DNA from 2 places in the Streptomyces sp. 184 genome. Region 2 is predicted to be linked to the other one. Evidence: riboswitches for the same ligand, from Rfam matches in the RefSeq annotation. Region 2 holds a riboswitch; the other holds the start of a gene.
What was found. Region 2 has a riboswitch for cobalamin ahead of QBL21_RS06475 (ribonucleoside-diphosphate reductase subunit alpha). Riboswitches for the same ligand answer to the same signal wherever they lie in the genome.
Positions count from the first base shown of each region.

Region 1: linked by a shared signal. The riboswitch ahead of metE (5-methyltetrahydropteroyltriglutamate--homocysteine S-methyltransferase) and the one ahead of QBL21_RS06475 (ribonucleoside-diphosphate reductase subunit alpha) in region 2 are both predicted to bind cobalamin.

Region 1 covers NZ_CP123230.1:204,319-208,379, forward strand. Annotated here, with positions in the region: gene QBL21_RS00720 (MFS transporter) at 1-311, opposite strand, end outside; gene soxR (redox-sensitive transcriptional activator SoxR) at 366-878, shown strand; gene metE (5-methyltetrahydropteroyltriglutamate--homocysteine S-methyltransferase) at 894-3,212, opposite strand; cobalamin riboswitch at 3,437-3,594, opposite strand; gene QBL21_RS00735 (ABC transporter ATP-binding protein) at 3,728-4,061, shown strand, end outside.
Region 2 covers NZ_CP123230.1:1,478,491-1,482,551, forward strand. Annotated here, with positions in the region: gene QBL21_RS06470 (ribonucleotide-diphosphate reductase subunit beta) at 1-757, opposite strand, end outside; gene QBL21_RS06475 (ribonucleoside-diphosphate reductase subunit alpha) at 748-3,168, opposite strand; cobalamin riboswitch at 3,293-3,439, opposite strand; gene QBL21_RS06480 (GNAT family N-acetyltransferase) at 3,498-4,016, opposite strand.

The DNA of each region.
Region 1 (4,061 bases), 1.3 Mb from region 2:
AGCAGCCGGCGGCGGCCGATGCGGTCGCCGAGTACGCCCATGGTGATGAGCGAGCCGGCGAGGAGGAAGGCGTAGATGTCGACGGTCCACAGCAGTTGGGTGCTGTCGGCGGAGAGGTCGCGGCCGATGGCGGGCAGGGCGAGGTTGGTGACGGTCAGTTCGAGCGAGGCGAGGAGCGCGGGCAGCGCGAGCACGGCGAGCCCGAGCCACCGCCGCCGCTGCTCACCCTTCCCCTGCCGGCCCTGCCGTCCCTGCCGTCCCTGGTCCGAGCCGTGTTCCGAGCCCTGTTCCGAGGTGCGGGAAGTGGTCATGGCGGCCAGTCTCAAACCTCGACCATAATCGAGGTCAAGGGCTAGCCTGACGCCATGGACAAACCCCCCTACGACGCGAAGGAACTCACGGTCGGCCAGCTCGCCGCCCGCTCCGGCGTCGCCGTGACGGCCCTGCACTTCTACGAGGGCAAGGGCCTGATCCGCAGCCGCCGCACCGCAGGCAACCAGCGCCGCTTCACCCGGGACACGCTGCGCCGCGTCGCGTTCATCCGCACCGCGCAGCGGGTGGGCATCCCGCTGCGCACGATCGCCGAGGCGCTGGAGACGCTCCCCGACGGCCGTACTCCCACGCAGGAGGACTGGGCCCGGCTCTCCGCGGCCTGGCGTGACGAACTCGACATCCGCATCGACCAGATGGTGCGCCTACGGGACCGGCTCACCGACTGCATCGGCTGCGGCTGCCTGTCGCTGGACCGCTGCCTGCTGCGCAACCGCGACGACGTCCTCGGCGACACGGGCCCGGGGCCGCGCCGGCTGCTCACCCGCCGGCTGGCCCAGGAGACCCGGAACCCGCCGGCGGGTGAGCAGGACGACGAGGGCACCTGACGCGGCGCCGCTACGTCACCGGGGCAGCTCCCCCCGTACCACCCGGGCCGCCGCCACCAGGCTCTCCAGCGACGCCCGCGTCTCCGCCCAGCCGCGGGTCTTCAGCCCGCAGTCCGGATTCACCCACAGCCGCTCCGCCGGGATCGCCCGCAGCCCGGTGCGCAGCAGCGCCACCGTCTCCGCCGCGCTCGGCACCCGCGGCGAGTGGATGTCGTACACGCCGGGGCCCGCCTCCCGCGGATAGCCGTGCGCGGCCAGTTCGTACGCGACCTGCATGTGCGAGCGCGCCGCCTCCAGGCTGATGACGTCCGCGTCGAGGTCGTCGATGGCGGCGACGATGTCGCCGAACTCCGCGTAGCACATGTGCGTGTGGATCTGCGTGTCCGCCCGCGCGACGCCCGTCGTCAGCCGGAACGCCTCGGTCGCCCACGCCAGGTACGCCGGCCGGTCCGCTGCGCGCAGCGGCAGCGTCTCGCGCAGCGCCGGCTCGTCCACCTGGATCACCGCAGTGCCCGCCGCCTCCAGGTCGGCGACCTCGTCGCGCAGCGCGAGCGCCACCTGCCGGGCGGTCTCGGCGCGCGGCTGGTCGTCGCGGACGAAGGACCACGCCAGCATCGTGACGGGGCCGGTGAGCATGCCCTTGACCGGGCGGTCCGTGAGCGACTGCGCGTACGCCGTCCAGCGGACCGTCATCGGCTCCGGCCGGGAGATGTCGCCGGCCAGGATCGGCGGCCGGACGTAGCGGGTGCCGTAGGACTGCACCCAGCCGTGCCGGGTGGCGAGGTAGCCGGTGAGCTGTTCGGCGAAGTACTGCACCATGTCGTTGCGTTCGGGCTCGCCGTGCACGAGCACGTCGAGCCCGGCCTCCTCCTGGTACGTCACCACCTCGCGGATCTCCGCGGCGATGCGCTCCTCGTAGCCGTCCGCGCCGATCCGTCCGGCGCGCAGGCCGGCGCGGGCGGCACGCAGGTCGGCGGTCTGCGGGAAGGAGCCGATCGTCGTCGTCGGGAGCAGCGGCAGCTTCAGGCGGGCGCGCTGGGCGGCGGCCCGCTCGGCGTACGGCGCGTGGCGGCGGGCGTCCGCCGCGGTGGCGGCGGCGCTGCGGGCGCGGACAGCGGGGTCGCGGGTGATCGGGGAGGCGGCGCGGGCGGCCAGGGCGGTGCGGTTGGCGGCGAGTTCGGCGGCGACGGCGCCGGTGCCGCGGCCCAGCCCGCGGGCGAGCGTGACGACCTCGGCGCTCTTCTGCCGGGCGAACGCCAGCCAGTGCAGCAGTTGCGGGTCGATGTCCCGCTCCGCGGCGGCGTCCAGCGGTACGTGCAGCAGGGAGCAGGACGCGGCGACGTCGACCCGGTCGGCGAGCCCGAGGAGGGTGCCGAGGGCGGCCAGCGCCCGCTCCAGGTCGCAGGCCCACACGTTGCGGCCGTCCACGACCCCGGCGACGAGCCGCTTGCCGGGCAGCCCGCCGGCGGCGGCCAGCGCGTCGAGGTTCGCGGCGGCGGCGCCGGTGAAGTCCAGCGCCAGGCCCTCGACGGGAGCCTTCGCGAGCACCGGCAGAGCGTCGCCGAGGCGGCCGAAGTACGAGGCGACGAGCAGCGCGGGGCGGTCGGCGCGGGCGCCGAGTTCGCGGTACGCGCGCTCGGCGGCGGCCAGTTCCGCGGGCGTACGGTCCTGCACGAGCGCCGGCTCGTCGAGCTGCACCCACGCGGCGCCGGCCGCGCGCAGGTCGGCCAGCACCTCCGCGTACACCGGCAGCAGCTTGTCCAGCAGCGTCAGCGGCTCGAAGCCGGCGGGCGCGCCCGGCGCGGGCTTGGCGAGCAGCAGGTACGTCACGGGCCCGACCAGCACCGGCCGGGGGCCGGGGGCCCCGAGCGCCAGGGCCTCGGTCAGCTCGGCGGTCTGCTTGGCGGAGTCGGCGGTGAAGACGGTGTCCGGGCCCAGCTCGGGCACGAGGTAGTGGTAGTTGGTGTCGAACCACTTCGTCATCTCCAGCGGCGGCGCGTCCTGCGTGCCGCGGGCCATGGCGAAGTAGCCGTCGAGGGCGTCGGCGGCGACGGCCACGCGGTGGCGCTCGGGGATCGCGCCGACCATGACGGTGGTGTCGAGCACGTGGTCGTAGTACGAGAAGTCGCCGGTCGGCACCTCGTGGACGCCGGCGTCGGCCAGCTCCCGCCAGGCGGCCCGGCGCAGTTTGGCGGCGGTGGCGCGGAGTTCACCGGCGTCGACCCGGCCCTTCCAGTAGCCCTCGATCGCCTTCTTCAGCTCCCGGTGGTGGCCCTGCCGGGGGTAGCCGTACACGGTGGCCCGTGCCGCCGCGGCCGCGGACTTCGCTGTCACGGAGATCTCCTTCGCGAGATGGATCCCTGAGGTCCCGGGGACGGAAGGAGAGGGGGAGGGAGACGCGAAGGGGGCGGCCCGGGGCGCGCCCGCGGTGCCGCGGCGGGTGTCCGCCGCGTCGCGGTGCGTGTCCGTGTGCCTGCCCTGTACGTCACGTGCGCCGACCCGCCCTCGAAGGTCACCGGGATGACCGCGCACGGAAGCCCCGCGCACGGGCAGCGGGCAGGTCTTCGGACTCGCGGGCGGTCCGTACGCGACGAGCTGCGCGCACGGGCACCTACTGGCCGTCGCTTCCCGGACCCTTCGGGTCCAGTGCGTATGACGGCGGTCGTTCCCGCTCACCGCTGCGGGGCAGTCCCGGATTCCCACCGGGTTCCCTCTTGCGACGCCACCGCCTGGCGGACGGGGCGAACCGGCTGCACGGCCAGTGTAGGGCGCCCGTCCGGCACCGGCCCGTCCCCGGCTTCGCCCCCGGCCTTGACCCCGACGCAGGGTCAACCTCCGAGCATGGCGGCATGACCACCAGAACCCCCGCCGTCGAGGCCGCCGGGCTGCGCAAGTCGTACGGCGGCCGCGAGGTCGTCGCCGGCGTCGACCTCGCCGTGCCCGCCGGCACCGTCTACGCCCTCCTCGGCCCCAACGGCGCCGGCAAGACCACCACCGTCCGCATCCTGACCACCCTCCTCGCCGCCGACGCCGGCACCGCGCGGGTCGCCGGCCGCGACGTACGCCGCGAGCCCGCCCGGGTGCGCGCCGCGATCGGCGTCACCGGCCAGTTCTCCGCCGTCGACGGGCTGCTCACCGGCCGCGAGAACCTGCGCCTCATGGCCGACCTCGGCCACCTCGAAG
Region 2 (4,061 bases):
CGTCGAGCATGTCGCGCACCTGCCGGCCCAGCTCCTCGTCGAAGAGGTCGGGCTCCTCCTCGCGGACCGTGTCGACCACGGAGAACGCGAAGTCCATGTGCATGCTCTCGTCGCGGAACACCCAGTTCGTGCCCGTCGCCAGACCGTGCAGCAGGCCGCGGGAGCGCAGCCAGTAGACGTACGCGAACGCGCCGTAGAAGAACAGGCCCTCGATGCAGGCGGCGAAGCAGATCAGGTTGAGCAGGAAGCGGCGGCGGTCCTCCCGGGTCTCCAGCCGGTCGATGTTCTCCACGGAGTCCATCCAGCGGAAGCAGAACTGCGCCTTCTCGCGGATCGACGGGATGTTCTCCACGGCGGCGAACGCCGCGGCCCGCTCGTCCGGGTCGGGCAGGTAGGTGTCGAGCAGCGTCAGGTAGAACTGGACGTGCACGGCCTCCTCGAAGAGCTGGCGGGAGAGGTAGAGGCGGGCCTCGGGCGAGTTGATGTGCTTGTAGAGCGTGAGCACCAGGTTGTTCGCCACGATCGAGTCGCCGGTGGCGAAGAACGCCACCAGCCGCCCGATGAGGTGCTGTTCGCCCGGCGAGAGCTTGGCGAGGTCGGACACGTCGGAGTGGAGGTCGACCTCCTCCACCGTCCAGGTGTTCTTGATCGCGTCCCGGTAGCGCTCGTAGAAGTCCGGGTAGCGCATGGGCCGCAGGGTCAGCTCGAAGCCGGGGTCGAGCAGGTTCTTGGCCTCGGTGGCGGTGGTCACTGGCATGCCTCGCAGGTCTCGGGGTTCTCCAGGGAGCAGGCGACGGCGTCGTCGGCGTGCGGCTGCTGGACGGGCAGGGGTACGGGGCCGGGGCCGGCGGTCGCGTCGGCGGGCGCGGCGGCGCGGGCCGAGCGGGCGATCCGGGTCGCGGGGCGGGAGCGCAGGTAGTACGTGGTCTTCAGCCCGGACTTCCAGGCGTAGGCGTACATCGAGCTGAGCTTGCCGATGGTCGGCGCGGCCATGAAGAGGTTCAGCGACTGGGCCTGGTCGAGATAGGGCGTACGGGCCGCGGCCATGTCGATCAGCGCGCGCTGCGGCAGCTCCCACGCCGTGCGGTAGCGCGCCCGGACCTCCTCGGGGATCCAGCTCAGCTCCTGTACGGACCCGTCGTGCTCGCGCAGCGCCTCGCGGGTCTGCGCGTCCCACACCCCCAGCGCCTTCAGCTCGGCCACCAGGTAGGAGTTGACCTGGAGGAACTCGCCGCTCAGCGTCTCGCGCTTGAAGAGGTTGGAGACCTGCGGCTCGATGCACTCGTAGACACCGGCGATGGAGGCGATCGTCGCGGTCGGCGCGATGGCCAGCAGCAGCGAGTTGCGCAGGCCGGTCTCCGAGATCCGGGTGCGCAGCGCGGTCCAGCGCTCCGGCCAGGTCACGTCGGCCGCGGGGTAGTGGTCGGGGTGCAGCACCCCGCGGGCGGCGCGGGTGCGGGACCAGGCCGGGTGCGGGCCGTGCCGCTCGGCGAGGTCGGCGGAGGTGGCGTACGCGGCGAGCATGATGCGCTCGGCGATCCGCGTGGACAGCGCGCGCGCCCCGGGGGAGTCGAACGGCAGCCGCAGCCGGAAGAAGACGTCCTGGAGCCCCATCACGCCCAGGCCCACCGGCCGCCAGCGGGAGTTGGAGGCGGCGGCCTGCTCGGTGGGGTAGAAGTTGACGTCCACGACCCGGTCGAGGAACGTCACGGCGGTACGGACCGTGGCGTCCAGCCGCTCCCAGTCCATCTCGCCCTCCGGGCCGAGGTGGGCGGCGAGGTTGACCGACCCCAGGTTGCACACCGCGGTCTCGCCGTCGTCCGAGACCTCCAGGATCTCGGTGCACAGGTTCGAGGAGTGCACGACGGCGCCGGGCTCCGCGGTCTGGTTGGCGGTGCGGTTGGCGGCGTCCTTGAAGGTCATCCAGCCGTTGCCGGTCTGCGCGAGGGTACGCATCATCCGGCCGTAGAGCTGCCGCGCCTGGACCTGCTTGACGTACCGCCCCTCGGCCTCCGCCCGCGCGTACGCCGCGTCGAAGGCGGCGCCGTAGAGGTCGGTCAGCTCGGGCACCTCGGCGGGCGAGAACAGCGACCAGACGCCGTCGGCCTCGACGCGGCGCATGAACTCGTCCGGGATCCAGTGCGCGAGGTTGAGGTTGTGGGTGCGGCGGGCCTCCTCGCCGGTGTTGTCCCGCAGCTCCAGGAACTCCTCGACGTCGGCGTGCCAGGGCTCCAGGTAGACGCAGGCGGCGCCCTTGCGCTTGCCGCCCTGGTTCACGGCGGCGACGGAGGCGTCCAGGGTGCGCAGGAACGGGACGATGCCGTTGGAGTGGCCGTTGGTGCCGCGGATCAGCGAGCCGCGGGAGCGGACCCGGGTGAAGGGGATGCCGATGCCGCCGGAGTGCTTGGACAGCCGGGCGACCTGGTGGTAGCGCTCGTAGATCGAGTCCAGCTCGTCTAGCGGGGAGTCCAGCAGGTAGCAGGACGACATCTGCGGGTGGCGGGTGCCGGAGTTGAACAGCGTGGGGGAGGAGGGCAGGTAGCCGAGGCGGCTCATCAGCCCGTACAGCTCGGCGACCTCGCTCACGGCGGCGTCGGACCGGTCGGCGGCGAGGCCGCAGGCGACGCGGAGGAAGAAGTGCTGGGCGGTCTCGATGACGGCGCGCTCGGTGGGGTGGCGCAGCAGGTAGCGGGTGTAGACCGTGCGCAGGCCGAAGTAGCCGAACAGGTCGTCGCGGCCCTCGGCGACGGCCTCGTCCACCAGGGCGTCGAGGCGCGCGGCGTGCCGCCGTACGAAGTCGGCGGTGGCGTCGGCGACGATGCCCTCGCGGTGGCCCACCTCGATCGCGGCGGAGAAGCAGGTGGCGCCCTGGCCCGCCGCCTCCTCGGCGACGGCCCGGGTCAGCAGCCGGGCGGCCAGCCGCGAGTACTCCGGCTCCTCGGCGATCAGCGCCGCCGCGGCCTCGGTGGCCAGCTCCCGCAACTCCGCCTCCCCGGAGCCGGGGTGGCGCCCGCGCAGCGCGCCCGCGGCGACCCTGGCGGGGTCGGTGGCGGGCAGGTCGGCGGTCAGCTCGGCGAGGGTGCGGGTGAGCGCGGCGGCCGGGCCGTCGTCGGCACGGGGGGTGGCTGAGGCGGGCTCCGTAAGCACGGCCGGTGGTGCGATCGTCAAGGTGCTGCTCTCCCTCGCTCGGCGGGGCCGCGCGGCAGAGGCTGCGGTACGGGCGCACGCGGGCATGCCAGACACCGCCTGAGGCGGACCCGCTTGCGTCCGTGAGCCCAATCCACGAGACCCGGACGTCATCGATCGCTGCCGGAGGTTCTCGGGCTCACGACGTACGGACACACCGGCGCGTGGCGGGCATGGCGGCACCTCGCTTACCGTTGCGGGACAGCTCCGGACTTCCACCGGATTCCCCTGCTCGGCAGCTAGGACGAGCATACATCTAGTGGCTCGTCAGGGAACCACCCCTATATGTTGTGTCGCGTGTCGGTCGTGCGTCAGAGGTCCGCGACGAAGGCCCAGAGCGGGAGATCGGGCAGCGGGTACCAGTCGCGCTCGGGGGCGCGTATGAACCCCATGCGCCCGTACAGCCGGTGGGCCGGGGCCATGTCCGGGGTGCTGGAGATCACCACCCGGTGCGCGCCCAGCTCCCGGGACCGGTCCAGACAGGCCCGTACGAGCGCTTCGCCCACACCCCGGCCGCGCGCCTCCCGCGCCACCGCCAGCATCCGGAACTCGCCCTCCCCGGGCCCGCTCAGCTCCGCGAACGGCGACCCCGCCGTCACGAAGGTCACACTGCCCAGCACCCGCCCGCCGTCCGGCCGGCCGTCCCCGTCGACCGCGACCAGCACCTCGGCGCGCTCCGCCGCCGCCCGGGCGCGCACGTTGCGCAGCTCGTGCACATAGCCGTCGTCCTCGCCGAACGTCAGCAGCCCGTCCGCCAGATACGCCTGGGCGACCAGCTCACCGGCTTGCTCGTACTCCTCCGGCCGCACCGGCCGCACCGTGAAGTCCATGCCTGAAAGTGTGCCCTGCCCCACCGACAACGGGCCGCCGCCCCC